One region of the Lactobacillus paragasseri genome, then DNA from elsewhere that is predicted to be linked to it. Evidence: a T-box and tRNA genes for the amino acid it is inferred to sense, from the RefSeq annotation. Region 1 holds a T-box; the other holds one or more tRNA genes.
What was found. A T-box is a leader RNA that pairs with one kind of tRNA and senses whether it is charged. The one in region 1 lies ahead of LpgJCM5343_RS06100 (valine--tRNA ligase), so its partner is inferred to be a tRNA-Val.
Positions count from the first base shown of each region.

Region 2: it has a tRNA-Val gene. The T-box ahead of LpgJCM5343_RS06100 (valine--tRNA ligase) is inferred to sense a tRNA for this amino acid. The anticodon was not compared.

Region 1 is NZ_AP018549.1:1,255,607-1,263,554, forward strand. It holds gene LpgJCM5343_RS06080 (rod shape-determining protein) at 1-805, opposite strand, end outside; gene LpgJCM5343_RS06085 (JAB domain-containing protein) at 942-1,553, opposite strand; gene LpgJCM5343_RS06090 (HAD family hydrolase) at 1,592-2,272, opposite strand; gene LpgJCM5343_RS06095 (bifunctional folylpolyglutamate synthase/dihydrofolate synthase) at 2,269-3,528, opposite strand; gene LpgJCM5343_RS06100 (valine--tRNA ligase) at 3,531-6,170, opposite strand; T-box leader at 6,211-6,419, opposite strand; gene LpgJCM5343_RS06105 (cation-translocating P-type ATPase) at 6,461-7,948, opposite strand, start outside.
Region 2 is NZ_AP018549.1:1,586,569-1,594,516, reverse strand. It holds rRNA gene LpgJCM5343_RS07740 (23S ribosomal RNA) at 202-3,107, shown strand; rRNA gene rrf (5S ribosomal RNA) at 3,168-3,284, shown strand; tRNA gene LpgJCM5343_RS07730 (tRNA-Val) at 3,290-3,362, shown strand; gene LpgJCM5343_RS07720 (amino acid permease) at 3,551-4,924, opposite strand; gene adhE (bifunctional acetaldehyde-CoA/alcohol dehydrogenase) at 5,230-7,839, shown strand.

The DNA.
Region 1 (7,948 bases):
AAGTTTCTTCCAAAGTTTCTTTAATCGCTACAATAATATTTTGAACTACTTCTTGAATTGCCTTTGAAACATCTACTGCCTCAATATCAATTGATTTTGGCAATCCTGTTACAAGATCACGACCACGGATATTCATTGATTCAATTTCTTTTGCCTTTTCAACTGAAGCAGAAGCAATCTGAATCTTAATTGTTTCAGCAGTTCGTTCACCAATTAATAAATTGTAGTTTTGGTGAATGTAAGTTGCAATTGCACTATTGAACTTATCTCCTGCCATTCTAGTAGAACGGGAGGATACAATACCACCTAATGAAATAGTTGCAACATCAGTAGTTCCACCACCAATATCAACTACCATTGAGCCGGTTGGATCCATAACAGGAAGACCAGCACCAATAGCTGCTGCAAATGGTTCTTCAATCACGTATGCTTCACGTGCACCTGCAACTCTAGCCGCGTCAATAACTGCTCTCTTTTCAACTTCTGTTACACCTGAAGGCACACAGATCATAGCAGCAGGCTTTGAATTACCCACAGTCTTTTCCATGAAATATTTAAGCATTGCAGCAGTTGTATCGTAATCAGCGATTACTCCATCTTTCATCGGACGAATAGCAACAATTGAGCCAGGAGTTCTACCAATCATTTCTTTGGCTTCTGAACCAACAGCAATAACTTCACCCGTTTGAGTATTTTTAGCAACAACAGAAGGCTCACGCAAAACGATGCCTTTACCTTCAATATAAACGAGTGTGTTGGCAGTTCCCAAATCAATCCCAATATTTTTAGATCCTAATCCAAACACGCAAAATCTCTCCTTAAATTTATCTCTTTAATTATTTTAGCCTAAATCGTATCTTTATTTAGTCTTAGATATTATAGCATAGAAAATCTAATGTAAAAATTTGCTTTAAGAAAATTTGCTCATACTTAAGGAAGACTTAAAGAAGTTCCATCTCTCGAAAGCTTAAATAAGTATTATCAGTCACAATAAAATGATCCAGAAAATCAATTCCCATACACTTACTTGCCTCTACTAATTTCTTAGTAAATCGCAGGTCATGCTGAGATGGTTGTTCATCCCCACTTGGATGATTATGAGCTACAAAAAATGCCGTACTGTTATAAATTACTGCCCAGCGAAAGATATCTCGTGGATGGGCAACTGCTCTATTTACTGTTCCTTGAAAAATCAACTTTTCAGCAATAATTTTATTCTTTGAATCAAGATAAATTCCATATAGTTCTTCTTGCGGACGGCCACATAACTTATCAGCTATGTAGCATCCTACCTGCGAACTAGAATAGAAACTCTCAATTTCTTTATTATTAACGCCTTTTATACGCTCTAGCATGAGCTGCAGTACGACTGCTAATTCATCTTCGCATTTGGGACTAGCCGCATACTGCCACATTTCCTTAAAACTACTTATGCCTACTTCTTCTAGCTTTTTAAATAAACTATCAAAAGTAACAATATCTTTTTCTTTCAAAGATCTAGCTAATTTTTTTACTAGATCGACATCAGTTTGCAATAGTTCTTCTTTTTTCATAAATATCAATTACTCCTTTGATATTTATTACGAAAAAACTATTTGATTTTTTTAAGAAAACTGTAAAAATCTTTGCAAATTAATGTCGCATTCTTTTTATCTAAAACTGTTGGTTGCTTTAAATCTGGAACCATTACGCATTTTAAACCTGCAGCACTTGCAGACGCAACACCTGTGCTAGAATCTTCAAATACTAACAAATTATCTTTTGGCAGTTGCATCTTTTGAGCTGCTAGCAAATAAATATCTGGTGCAGGCTTAGCCTTTATTTTTCCTGCTTCGACATCTTTATAGCTTAGATAAAAATCAAAATAGTCCTTTATTTTTAGAACTTCTAAATTATGAGCTACTACTTCATCATAATTACTTGATGCAATTGCGAGTTTGATATTTTTTTCTTTAAACTCTACTAATGCATCTCGTACACCTGCTTGAAGCTTCAGTTTTCCTTGATCAGTCCACTCCCAAACTAGCTCATCAGTTCTTTTAATAAACTTATCGCGATCTGCTTCAGTCTTAAAATGTTGATGATAAAATTCTTCCATCTCTTTAACCGAAGAACCAACAAGCTTCAAATAACTATCATCTGGAATGTCTAAATTTGCTTCTTTAGCGGCAACAATATTTGCATCCCAATATAGCTTTTCAGAATCAACTAGTAATCCATCCATATCAAAAATGATGCCTTCAATTGGTTCAGCAATATTTTCAACTTTCATTTTTTACCTCTTTTGCAGTAATTCAAAACTGCACCAACCAAATAAAAAGATCCAGTCACTAATAGGATATCATGTGGCTTCAATTTATTCTTCAAGTTAGTATAAGCTACTTCGAAATTTTCTTCATAATTATATTTTTTCTGAGCTTCTTTAGGAAAATCTTCTAATCTCGCAGCTCTAGGATAATCTATCCGAGTTAAGGTAACTTTTTCATCTTCGAATAAATTGGTGACTGGACCCAAATCCTTGTCTTTCATCATTCCAAGAAGTATATATATTTGACCTTGGTTCTCTTTTCGAATCAAGTGCAAAAGATTCGTCATCGCCTGCAAATTGTGTGCTCCATCGACAATAATTTTAGGTGCAGTCTGAACAATATCATATCTACCAGGAATTTGCGTCTTATTAATCGACGCTTCAATCTCTTGTTTATTTAACTGTAAATTCAAAAGTTGAACCGCCCGAACTGCCACCCCAATATCATATGCTTCTACTACAGGACGTTTCAAAAATTGATACTTATTTTCTAAATCTTGATATTCAATAGCTGTTTTAGATAATTTAATTTTAAAATCTCTTCCCAATAAAAATGATTTTGAGTTTTCTGCTTGAGCTTTATCAAGTAAAATATCTAAAACATCTTGAGGAATATTACCTAGCACAACTGGTTTATTCTGTTTGATTATGCCACTTTTCTCCTTAGCAATATCTGCTAAAGTTGGTCCGATTATTTTCTCATGATCCAAACCAATAGTTGTAATGATACTTACTTCTGGTGTAATCACATTAGTCTTATCATGCTCGCCTCCAATTCCGACTTCAATTACTGCATAATCACATTTTTTTTGAGAAAAAAATTGGAAAGCAAGAGCTACTTCATATTCAAATGTTACTAAAGAAAAATCAGGATCAGTTTTTTTCAGTTCTTTTATAGCTGCTTCAATTTTGTTAGCTACTTCGACTAAATCCCTATTACTTATATTCTTGCCATTTAATTGAATTCTTTCATTAAATTCATAAATATAAGGTGACACAAAAAGGCCAGTCTTTTGACCGGCCTTTTGTAATAGATTACTCAAATAATAGGATGTCGACCCCTTACCATTCGTCCCGGTAACATGAATTGTCTTAACACTATCTTGAGGATTATTTAATTGTTTTAAAATCCTTTTGACGTAGCTCAAATCATTTTTAGGGTGCAGCTTAGGTAAAGAATATATTCTGTTAATTACTTGGTCAACATTAGTAAACTTCACTTCTATTTACTTTCCTTTAATTCTTTCATACGTTCACGAACACCAGCAAGTTGACTTTCGTAGTCAGCTTTCTTTTCCTTCTCTTTGTTTACAACAGCTTCAGGAGCATGAGCTACAAAGCCTTGGTTTGCCAGTTTCTTTTCAGCTCTTTGTACTTCTTCTTCAAGACGCTTTTCTTCTTTTTCCATCTTCTTAAGTTCATCGTCAACGTTAACTAATTCAGTTAATGGAACAAAAATCTGAGCACCTGGAATTACGGCAGTTTTTGCAAGCTTTGGTGCCTCAATATCTGCTGCAACTTGCAAATCTTTAGGGTGCAAGAAGTTTTCTACATACTCGAAATTGTCATCCAAAATATGCTTATTTGCTTCATCATCTAATTGAATCATAATGTCAATTTGTGAAGACATTGGAGCATTAACTTCCATACGAATATTACGTACAGCCTTGATAACTTCAATTAAAAATGCCATGTCATTATCAGCTTGCTTGTTTTCAAATTCTGCATGAGTTTCTGGATATTTAGCAGTCATAATTGACTTACCTTCATGGGGCATTGAAAGCCATAGTTTTTCAGTAACAAACGGCATAATTGGGTGCATTAAACGCAAAATTTGATCAAGAATCCAAATTAAGTTTTCTTGCTTTCTAGCCTTTAATTCTTCATCATCACCATTTAAAGCAACTTTAGAAATTTCAATGTACCAGTCACAGAAGTCATTCCAAATAAAGTTGTATAGTTCACGACCAGCTTCACCAAACTTATACTCATCAAATAAACGAGTAACTTCTGATACAGTATGATTTAATCTATCAAAAATCCAGCTATCTGCTAAATCAAACTGCGTAGTGTCTGGCATGTGAGCAGGTTTTGCATCTTCAGGCAAGTTCATAATTACAAAACGACTTGCATTCCAAATTTTGTTGATAAAGTTCCAAGCAGCAGCTAATTTCTTTGGATCATAACGAGTGTCTTGACCAGGAGCAGTACCGTTTAATAAGAACCAACGTAGAGCATCGGCACCATACTTATCAACAACATCCATCGGATCAACACCATTACCAAGTGATTTACTCATCTTGCGTCCTTGTTCATCTCGCATTAAACCGTGCAAAACAACATCTTTAAATGGACGCTTCTTAGTAAAGTGAAGACCTTGGAAGATCATTCTTGATACCCAGAAGAAAATAATGTCATATCCGGTAACTAAAGTGTTAGTTGGGAAGTAACGCTTAAAGTCTGGATTATCAGTATCTGGCCAGCCTAATGTTGAAAATGGCCAAAGTGCACTTGAGAACCAAGTATCTAGAACATCTGGATCTTGTTCCCAGTTTTCAATATCTTTAGGTGCTTCTTCGCCAACGTAAGTTTCACCAGTCTTCTTGTTGTACCAAGCTGGAATACGGTGACCCCACCATAATTGACGAGAAATTACCCAATCATGAACATCTTCCATCCAGTGGTTCAAAGTACCTTCAAATCGTTCTGGAACAAAGTTAACTTTACCATCAGTCTTTTGATTCTTAAGAACTTCTTCGGCAAGTGGCTTCATCTTAACGAACCATTGCTTTGAAAGTCTAGGCTCTACTTGAACGCCAGAACGTTCAGAGTGACCAACTGAGTGAACAATTGGTTCAACTTTAATTAAGTATCCTTCTTTCTTTAAGTCCTTAACTAGAGCCTCACGAGCTTCAAAACGATCCATACCAGCATACTTACCAGCTTCTTCGTTCATAGTTCCGTCATCATTCATTACATTAATTCTTTCAAGATTATGACGGTTACCTACTTGGAAGTCGTTAGGATCGTGCGCTGGCGTAATCTTAACTAAACCAGTACCAAATTCTGGATCTACGTGTTGGTCTTCAATAATTGGAATATGACGACCAACAAGTGGAAGAACTAATTCTTTTCCTACAATATCTTTATAACGCTCATCCCCTGGTGCAACAGCTACAGCTGTATCACCAAACATAGTTTCAGGACGAGTAGTTGCAATTTCAACAAAGCCTGATCCATCTGCAAATGGGTATTTTACATGGTAAAATGCACCCTTATCGTCTTTGTGAATAACTTCAATATCACTAAGAGCAGTTTGTAATTCTGGATCCCAGTTAATAATATATTCACCGCGATAAATTAGTCCTTCGTTATATAATTGAACGAAAACTTTTCTAACGGCTTTTGAAAGACCTTTATCTAAAGTAAATCTTTCTCTTGAATAATCAAGAGATAGTCCCATTTTAGCCCATTGACCCTTGATGATATTTGCATATTCATCTTTCCAGTCCCAAACTTGCTTAACAAAAGCTTCACGTCCCATCTGGTGACGGTCTTTACCTTGTTTACGCAACTTTGCTTCCACTTTAGCTTGAGTAGCAATACCAGCATGATCCATACCTGGAAGGTAAAGAGTATCATAGCCTTCCATTCGCTTAAAACGAATTAATGTATCTTGAATTGCGGTATCCCAAGCGTGTCCTAAGTGTAATTTTCCAGTTACATTTGGTGGTGGAATAACAATTGAATAAGGGTGAGCCTTTTTATCGCCAGATGGCTTAAAAAGATCCTCATCAAGCCATTCTTGATATCTACCTTTTTCAACCTCATTAGGATTATATTTAGGTGCTAAATCTGTCATTAAAATTCCTCCAATAAAAAAGTCCTAGACAACTTATATTGTCTAGGACGAAATTTTCCGCGGTACCACCTACGTTAAGTATACAATTGTATACCTCTCTTATAAGCGATAACGGTGCTGAAGTGTCCGGATTAACCTACTAAAGTTCAATTAATCAGCTAATCAAGCTACTCGTAAAATTCTGAAGTCTCTCAGCATACTGACTTTTCTCTGTAATACGAATTTACTCCTCTTGATTCCTGCTTTGTTTATGATTATAGCATGAAAGAAAACAAGAGAAAAGGTGAGAATTAACCTCTATTTTCTCTGATTACTTTTACCAACTGAATTAAAACTGTCGGAATAATTGCTAAAATCACGATTAGCCAAACTTCTTGTCCGCTTAATGGTTGAACAGCAAATAAGCCATGAAGTGTTGGTACAAAGAGAATTAAGACTAAAAGTGCAGTGCCTAATGCAAAGGCTGCTAAACTGTACCAATTGTTTTTAAATCCAATTTTAAAAATGCTATGTTGTGAGCGACAATTAAAACCGTGAAGCAAACGTGCAAATGTTAAAGTTGAAAAGGCCATAGTACATGCAATTGCAGGACTGTCTTTTAAGCCAATTAAAAATGCAGTAATAACACTTAACGAAATTAAGAAGCCTTGCGTACTGATTTGAGTAACAAATGGTTTATCTAACAAACTAGCTTTAGGATCGCGTGGTTTACGCTTTAAAATATCAGGATTTCCTGGCTCCATTCCGATTGCTAAAGCTGGAAGCGAATCAGTAACTAAGTTAATGAATAAAAGTTGTACTGCAACAAATGGTACTGGCAATCCAGCAATTGAAGCAAATAAAACGGTAATAATTGCCGATAAGTTACCCGATAATAAGTAACCAATCGCATTTTTGATATTTTCATAAACTGTTCTACCATTTGCAACAGCTTTGATAATTGTAGCAAAGTTATCATCAGTTAAAATCATACTTGCTGCATCTTTTGATACTTCTGTACCTGTGATACCCATTGCTACACCAACGTCAGCTTTCTTAAGGGCGGGAGCGTCGTTAACGCCATCACCAGTCATTGATACAATATGATCTTTTCTTTGCCACGCGTTAACAATTCTAATTTTGTTTTCTGGAGAAACACGAGCATAAACTGCGACTTTTTCAATTTCTTGGTCTAGTTCTTCATCACTTAAAGCATCTAACTCTAAACCAGTTAAAGCAATATCTCCGTCGTTAAAAATACCAATCTTTTTAGCAATAGCTACCGCAGTAACCTTATGGTCACCTGTAATCATTACCGTTCTGATACCGGCCTCTTTTGCGCGAGCAACGGCTGCGACGCTTTCTTCTCGCGGTGGATCCATTTCTGAAACTAAACCAATGAAAGTTAAGTCTTTCTCAGTATCGGCAGATAACTCTTCATCGCTCTCTTTATATGCAAATGCAAGCACTCTTAAACCATTTTCTGAAAAATGATTATTCTGAGCTAAAATATTCTTTCGGTCTTGCTCAGTTAGTGGTCGCACTTCATCCCCAAAACGAATATTAATGCAGCGCTTAAGCAAGACATCGATTGCTCCTTTAACAAAAATTGTTGGAACAGTATGAATTAAATGCTTAGTACTCATCAACTTACGGTCAGAATCAAATGGTACTTCTTCTAAACGATCTAAGTGATTTCTTAATTCACTCTCTGATAAACCTAGCTTTCCATTTCCAAGATCAATTCCTGGTACCTTACGATACATTTCAAGCAATGCGGATTCTGTTGGGTCACCAAT
Region 2 (7,948 bases), 330 kb from region 1:
ATGGAGAGTGCGAGAGCACTAAAGAGAAGTCATCGAGAAAGCCAAGCGGAAGCACACTGAGAAACTTTGTTTAGTTTTGAGGGTAATACCTCAGAGAGCTAGTACATTGAAAACTGAATATAATCTAAAGCAAAAAACCGAGACAATCGAAAAAACAGATTGAAGAGCGACCGAGAAGAGAGAGAAACTCAACTTGAAATAGGTCAAGTAGAAAAGGGCGCATGGTGAATGCCTAGGCACTAGAAGCCGATGAAGGACGTGACGAACCACGAAAGGCTTCGGGGAGCAGTAAGTAAGCGATGATCCGGAGATATCCGAATGGGGGAACCCAATACCGCGAGGTATTATCAAGAGCTGTTAAGGCTGTTGAAGGAAGACGCAGTGAACTGAAACATCTAAGTAGCTGCAGGAAGAGAAAGAAAAATCGATTTCCCAAGTAGCGGCGAGCGAACAGGAAAGAGCCCAAACCAGCTGGCTTGCCAGTTGGGGTAGTAGGACTGCAATAAAGTACTTGAAGCGATAGCAGAATTATCTGGAAAGATAAGCCAGAGAGGGTGAGAGCCCCGTAAGCGAAATTGCAGAGAGACTTAGCAGGATCCTGAGTAGGTCGGGACACGAGGAATCCCGATTGAAACCGCGAGGACCATCTCGCAAGGCTAAATACTAACTAGTGACCGATAGTGAACCAGTACCGTGAGGGAAAGGTGAAAAGAACCCCGGAAGGGGAGTGAAAGAGAACCTGAAACCGTGTGCCTACAAGTAGTCAAAGCACATTAAAGTGTAATGGCGTGCCTTTTGTAGAATGAACCGGCGAGTTACGTTATGGTGCAAGGTTAAGTCAGAAAAGACGGAGCCGGAGCGAAAGCGAGTCTGAAGAGGGCGAGAGAGTATCATGACGTAGACCCGAAACCAAGTGACCTACCCATGACCAGGTTGAAGGCGTGGTAAAACACGCTGGAGGACCGAACCCACGTGAGTTAAAAATCGCGGGGATGAGTTGTGGGTAGCGGTGAAATTCCAAACGAACTTGGAGATAGCTGGTTCTCTCCGAAATAGCTTTAGGGCTAGCCTCGTGTGAATGATAATGGAGGTAGAGCGCTGTTTGGACTAGGGGCCCGTCAGGGGTTACTGAATCCAGATAAACTCCGAATGCCAGATATCAATGCACGGGAGTCAGACTGCGAGTGATAAGATCCGTAGTCGAAAGGGAAACAGCCCAGATCACCAGTTAAGGTCCCCAAATCTATGCTAAGTGGAAAAGGATGTGGAGTTGCGTAGACAACTAGGATGTTGGCTTAGAAGCAGCCACCATTTAAAGAGTGCGTAATAGCTCACTAGTCGAGTGACGCTGCGCCGAAAATGTACCGGGGCTAAGCATAGTACCGAAACTGTGGATGCATATCAAAGGATATGCGTGGTAGGAGAGCGTTCTAAGTGCGGAGAAGTTAGATCGAGAGGACTAATGGAGCGCTTAGAAGTGAGAATGCCGGTATGAGTAGCGAAAGATAGGTGAGAATCCTATCCGCCGAAAGACTAAGGTTTCCTGGGGCAGGCTCGTCCGCCCAGGGTAAGTCGGGACCTAAGGTAAGGCCGAGAGGCGTAGCCGATGGACAACAGGTAGAGATTCCTGTACTGAAATTGTTCGATAAGAGCAAAGGAGGGACGCAGGAGGCTAATGACGCATGTAGCTGGAAAAACATGTGCAAGCAGTAAGAAAAAAGATGAGTCAAATGCTTATTTTTAGATTTCAAGCTGTGACGCGGAGTGAAATCAAAGTAGCGAAGGTCATGATGTCACACTGCCAAGAAAAGCTTCTAGCCAGAGCAATTTTACCCGTACCGCAAACCGACACAGGTAGTCGAGTGGAGAACACTCAGGTGAGCGAGAGAACTCTCGTTAAGGAACTCGGCAAAATGACCCCGTAACTTCGGGAGAAGGGGTGCTGATGGTAAAAGATCAGCCGCAGTGAATAGGCCCAAACAACTGTTTATCAAAAACACAGGTATCTGCAAAATCGTAAGATGACGTATAGGTGCTGACACCTGCCCGGTGCTGGAAGGTTAAGAGGAGAGCTTAGCGTAAGCGAAGGTTTGAATTGAAGCCCCAGTAAACGGCGGCCGTAACTATAACGGTCCTAAGGTAGCGAAATTCCTTGTCGGGTAAGTTCCGACCTGCACGAAAGGTGTAATGATTTGGGCACTGTCTCAACGAGAGACTCGGTGAAATTATAATACCCGTGAAGATGCGGGTTACCCGCGACAGGACGGAAAGACCCCATGGAGCTTTACTGTAGCTTGATATTGAGTATTTGTTAAACATGTACAGGATAGGTAGGAGCCAGAGAAAGTAGGACGCTAGTCTTACTGGAGGCAATGTTGGGATACTACCCTTGTTTGATGGATCCTCTAACTCGCAGAGCTGAGCGTTCTGGAGGACAGTGTCAGGTGGGCAGTTTGACTGGGGCGGTCGCCTCCTAAAATGTAACGGAGGCGCCCAAAGGTTCCCTCAGAATGGTTGGAAATCATTCGCAGAGTGTAAAGGTATAAGGGAGCTTGACTGCGAGAGGTACACCTCGAGCAGGGACGAAAGTCGGGCTTAGTGATCTGGTGGTACTGCATGGAAAGGCCATCACTCAACGGATAAAAGCTACCCTGGGGATAACAGGCTTATCTCCCCCAAGAGTTCACATCGACGGGGAGGTTTGGCACCTCGATGTCGGCTCGTCGCATCCTGGGGCTGAAGTCGGTCCCAAGGGTTGGGCTGTTCGCCCATTAAAGCGGCACGCGAGCTGGGTTCAGAACGTCGTGAGACAGTTCGGTCCCTATCCGTCGTGGGCGTAGGAAATTTGAGAGGAGCTGTCCTTAGTACGAGAGGACCGGGATGGACATACCGCTGGTGTACCAGTTGTCTTGCCAAAGGCATCGCTGGGTAGCTATGTATGGAAGGGATAAGCGCTGAAAGCATCTAAGTGCGAAGCCCCCCTCAAGATGAGATTTCCGATGCGCAAGCAGTAAGACACCTTAAAGACGATGAGGTAGATAGGCTAGGAGTGGAAGCATGGCGATATGTGGAGCGGACTAGTACTAATCAGTCGAGCACTTGACCAAAGCTCAAAGGTTTAGAGCGGAAGATTATATTCAGTTTTGAGTGTAAAAGCTCAGAAAGAGTACGGTGGCGATGGCAAGAAGGATACACCTGTTCCCATGCCGAACACAGAAGTTAAGCTTCTTAACGCCGAGAGTAGTTGGTGGGAAACTGCCTGCGAGGGTAGGCAGTCGCCGTGCTAAATGGAGGATTAGCTCAGCTGGGAGAGCATCTGCCTTACAAGCAGGAGGTCACAGGTTCGAGCCCTGTATCCTCCATTGAGTCGTTAGCTCAGTTGGTAGAGCATCTGACTTTTAATCAGAGGGTCGGCAGTTCGAGCCTGCCAGCCGGAGTAAGTAAATGAAGAAATGAAAGAGAGAGAACGAAAATATTTTCATTCTCTCTTTTTTTGTAGGTTAATAGAGTATATAAAAAGTCTCTAGGGTTAACTAGAGACTGTAAAGAACTAATTCATTTCTTTCTGTATAAAGTGAGTTATACATACTGGTACTATGAAAATTATGCCTGCACTAATCATTGGAATACGATAATTTGGAAAAATTAATAGAATAATGATCATAGCTATAAAGAAAGTTAGTACTGCTATATCAGATAAAGGATATAATGGCATTTTGAAGGTTGGTAGTTCGCTTTCTAAGGTTTTCTTTCGGTAAGCCATGTGGGTGATAATCATGATTGACCAAATGACTAAAAACATGCTAGTTGCTGTAGCAGAAATAAATGTGAACGCATCTTTTAAAAATAAATTTAAAAGTGGAGCTAAAGCAATTAAAATCGTTGAAAATATTAATGCATTTTTAGGTAATTGTCGATGATCTAGTTTTCCTAAATGCCTACTTAATTTAGTTTTACCTTTATAATTTATTGAGAATAATAAACGTCCTGCACTATAGATAAAACTATTGGTTGATGAGATAGCTGCACTTATTACAACGAAGTTAATTATTGAGCCAGCGTTTTTAATACCAGTAGCACCTAATGCCTGAACAAATGGTGAACTAGAAGTGGAAACCTTATCCCAAGGAATAGCTAATAAGATACTTAAAATTGCTAAGACATAGAATAAAATGATTCTAATTGGTAATTGATCAATTGCTCGAGTAATGGTTTTCTTTGGTTCTTTTGCTTCTGCAGCTGTTAATCCAATTAGCTCAACTCCGATAAAACTGAAAATAACCATTTGGAAACCTAATAAGAAGCCTTTGGGACCTTTAGCGAAAATTCCGCCATCAATTACCATATTCCGCCAGCTTACTTGTCCGTATTTTGTTGCAGAGTTTGTGATTAATAAATAAAAAACTAGAATAACAAATGCAATAATTGTTACTATTTTAATAATTGCAAAACTAAATTCTAAGTTACCGAATACTCGAGCTGAGATTAGGTTAATAGATAGTAAAACTAATAAAGTAATTAATCCCGGAATCCAACTTTGCAAATTTGGCCACCAATATTGAAAGTAAATACCTAAGGCGGTAATTTCCGCCATAGCTAACGTGAGCCAGCTAAACCAATACAAATATCCCGTTGTTGTACCAATGCTTTTTCCTAGGTATTCTGTAATAAAATCGATATAGGTATTTTTTTTAATATCAGACAGTATCAATTCTCCTAGAGCTCTCATTAAAAGAAAAAGGAAGAAGCCAACTAGACAATAAATGAAGATTACTGCTGGTCCGGCTAGTTCAATACTGTTTCCAACTCCTAGAAAAAGCCCAGTTCCAATCGTTCCCCCCAATGCAATTAGTTGAATATGGGTATTTGTTAAACTACGTTTCATAGTTTTAACCTCAGATGCTTCTGAGTTGTTTTTTGACATTAAAATATAAAACTCCTTTCATAGTTTATTAAAATTTTAACATAAAAATCTATGACAATAGCTAAAACGTATAGGTTTTAATATTTTTTATAAGATCGTAAAGCAAAATTCAATTGTGAAATATTTTTCAATATTATTAAAAATGTAAACGATATCATTACTGAAAACAGTTATTTCTTACTTTTTATCATATTGTGAATTTGTAAAAGAGTGCACAAAGTCATTTACAAATGTCTAAGATAGGCGCTATACTGTCATTGTTCATAAAAATATGCCTAGATTTCCGAGTAGGAGGCCCAATTTAGATGGTGCAAGATAAAAAGGCTACAAAAGAAGAAAAAACAATTGATGTAAATAAAATGATTGATGGCTATGTTGAAAAAGCTCATGTTGCTTTAGATGAGATGGCCGATTTCAATCAAGAACAAGTTGATAAAATATGTGAAGCTATTGCAAGTGCTGGAGAGCAAAACAGTTATCTTCTTGCAAAAATGGCAGTTGAAGAAACTGGTCGTGGTGTAGTAGAAGACAAAACAATCAAGAACATGTTTGCTAGTGAAAATATTTGGAATAGTCTTCGCCACGAAAAAACTGTAGGTGTTATTGAAGAAGATAAGGAAAAGCAATTAGTCAAAATTGCAGAACCTAAGGGTGTAATTGCTGGTGTAACTCCAGTTACTAACCCAACTTCAACTGTAATTTTTAAGGCAATGCTTGCTTTAAAGACTAGAAATGCTATTATTTTTGGTTTTCACCCACAAGCACAGAAGAGTTGTGTAAAAACTGGTGAAATTATTCGTGAGGCTGCAATTAAGGCGGGTGCACCTAAAGATGCTATTCAATGGATTGAATATCCAAGTCTTGAAGCCACTAGTGCTTTAATGAATCATCCAAATGTTCAAACTATCTTGGCTACTGGTGGTCCCGGAATGGTTAAGGCAGCTTATTCATCTGGTAAGCCTGCTATTGGTGTTGGTCCTGGTAATGGTCCATCTTATATTGAAAAGACTGCTAATATTCCAGAATCTGTTTATGACATTGTCTTGTCTAAGACTTTTGATAATGGAATGATTTGTTCATCTGAAAACTCTGTAGTAGTTGATGAAGAAATTTACAACAAAGTAAAAGATGAATTTAAGTCTTGGAACTGCTATTTCTTGAAACCAGATGAAATTAAAAAATTTGAAGAAAAGTTTATCGATCCTAGAAGAGGAACAGTTGCTGGTCCAGTCGCAGGACGTTCAGCTTATCAAATTGCTAAGTTATGTGGCGTAGATGTTCCAGAAGATACCAAAGTAATCATTGCTGAATATAAGGGTGTAGGTAAAAAGTATCCTTTATCTGCTGAAAAACTTTCCCCAGTATTTACTATGTACAAGGCTAAAGATCATGAAGATGCCTATAAGATTTGTACTGATCTTCTAAACTATGGTGGTCGTGGACATACTGCTGGTGTTCACTCACAAGATGAAAAGGTTATTGATGACTTTTCAATGAAAATGGATGCATGTCGTATCTTAGTAAACTCTCCTGCTTCAGTTGGTGGGGTTGGTGATTTATACAACAATATGCTTCCTTCTCTTACTTTGGGAACTGGTTCATACGGAGCAAATACTTTCTCACATAATATTGGTGCTAGAGACTTGCTTAATATTAAGACGGTTGCAAAGCGTCGCGATAATATGCAGTGGATTAAAGTACCAAAGAAGACGTATTTTGAACATAATGCTGCAAATTACTTAAAACATATGCCAGATGTTGAAAGATTTTTCATTGTGACTGATGAAGGCGTAGCAAGTAAGTACATTAATGAAATTACTGATATCATTAGTCAACGTCGTGGAAAGAAGAGCTATGAAGTCTTTCAAGCAGTAACTAAAGATCCAGATACCACTATAATTGCTGATGGTGTTCACAGAATGAATATCTTTAAACCAGATGTAGTTATTGCTGTTGGTGGTGGTTCTGTAATGGATGCTGCTAAAGCAATGCGTTTATTCTATGAAAATCCAGATATGAGTTTTGAAGATGCCTATTCAAAGTTTTTAGACATTAGAAAAAGAACGGTAAGGTTTCCAAAATATAACGCCATTCAATTAGTATGTATCCCAACAACTTCAGGCACTGGCTCAGAAGTATCACCATTTTCCATTATTAAAGATACTGTAACTGGCATTAAACATACTCTTTGTGATTATTCTTTAAATCCTGATGTTGCCATTGTTGATGATCAATTTGTAGAAACAATGCCTAAAGAATTGATTGCACGTTCTGGCTTTGAAGCATTAGCTCACGCAGTAGAAAGTTACGTTTCTACAATGGCTACCGATTTTACTCGTGGCTGGTCAATGGAAGCTATTAAGTTGATTTTTGAAAACTTAGAAAAATCATATAACGGCGATCAAAACGCAAGAAGTAGAATGCATAATGCGGCTACTCTAGCTGGAATGGCATATGCTAATGCTTTCTTAGGAGTAGGACATGCAATTGCTCATACTGAATCATCTGAATTTGGTATTCCAAGTGGCTTGAGTGATGCAATTGCTATGCCATATGTAATTAGATTTAATTCTAAGAAACCAAGAAAACTTGCTATGCGTCCTCACTATTCAACTTTCAGAGCTGATAAGGATTATGCTACAATTGCTCGTAGCTTAGGCTTAAAAGGTAATACGGATCAAGAATTAGTGGATGCTTTAATTAAGAAAGTTGTTGAATTAGGGCACGGTGTAGGAATGAAACTTAGTCTTAAGGCTAACGGAGTTGATGAGGCTGATTTCAATAACAAAGTTGACGCTATGGCTGTTGAAGCTTATGGAGATCAAAATGTCGTAACTAATCCTTCCGCTTTATTAATTAGTGAAATTAAAGACTTAATGAAAGAAACTTATAAGGGAAAGGGTATTGAAGCCTAGTTTATCTCTATTCCAATATCTCATTTAAATATCAATATGAATTCGCATATAAAAAGGAGAAGCAATTTTGCTTCTCCTTTTTTGATGTGTATGTAAATTAATTACTAGA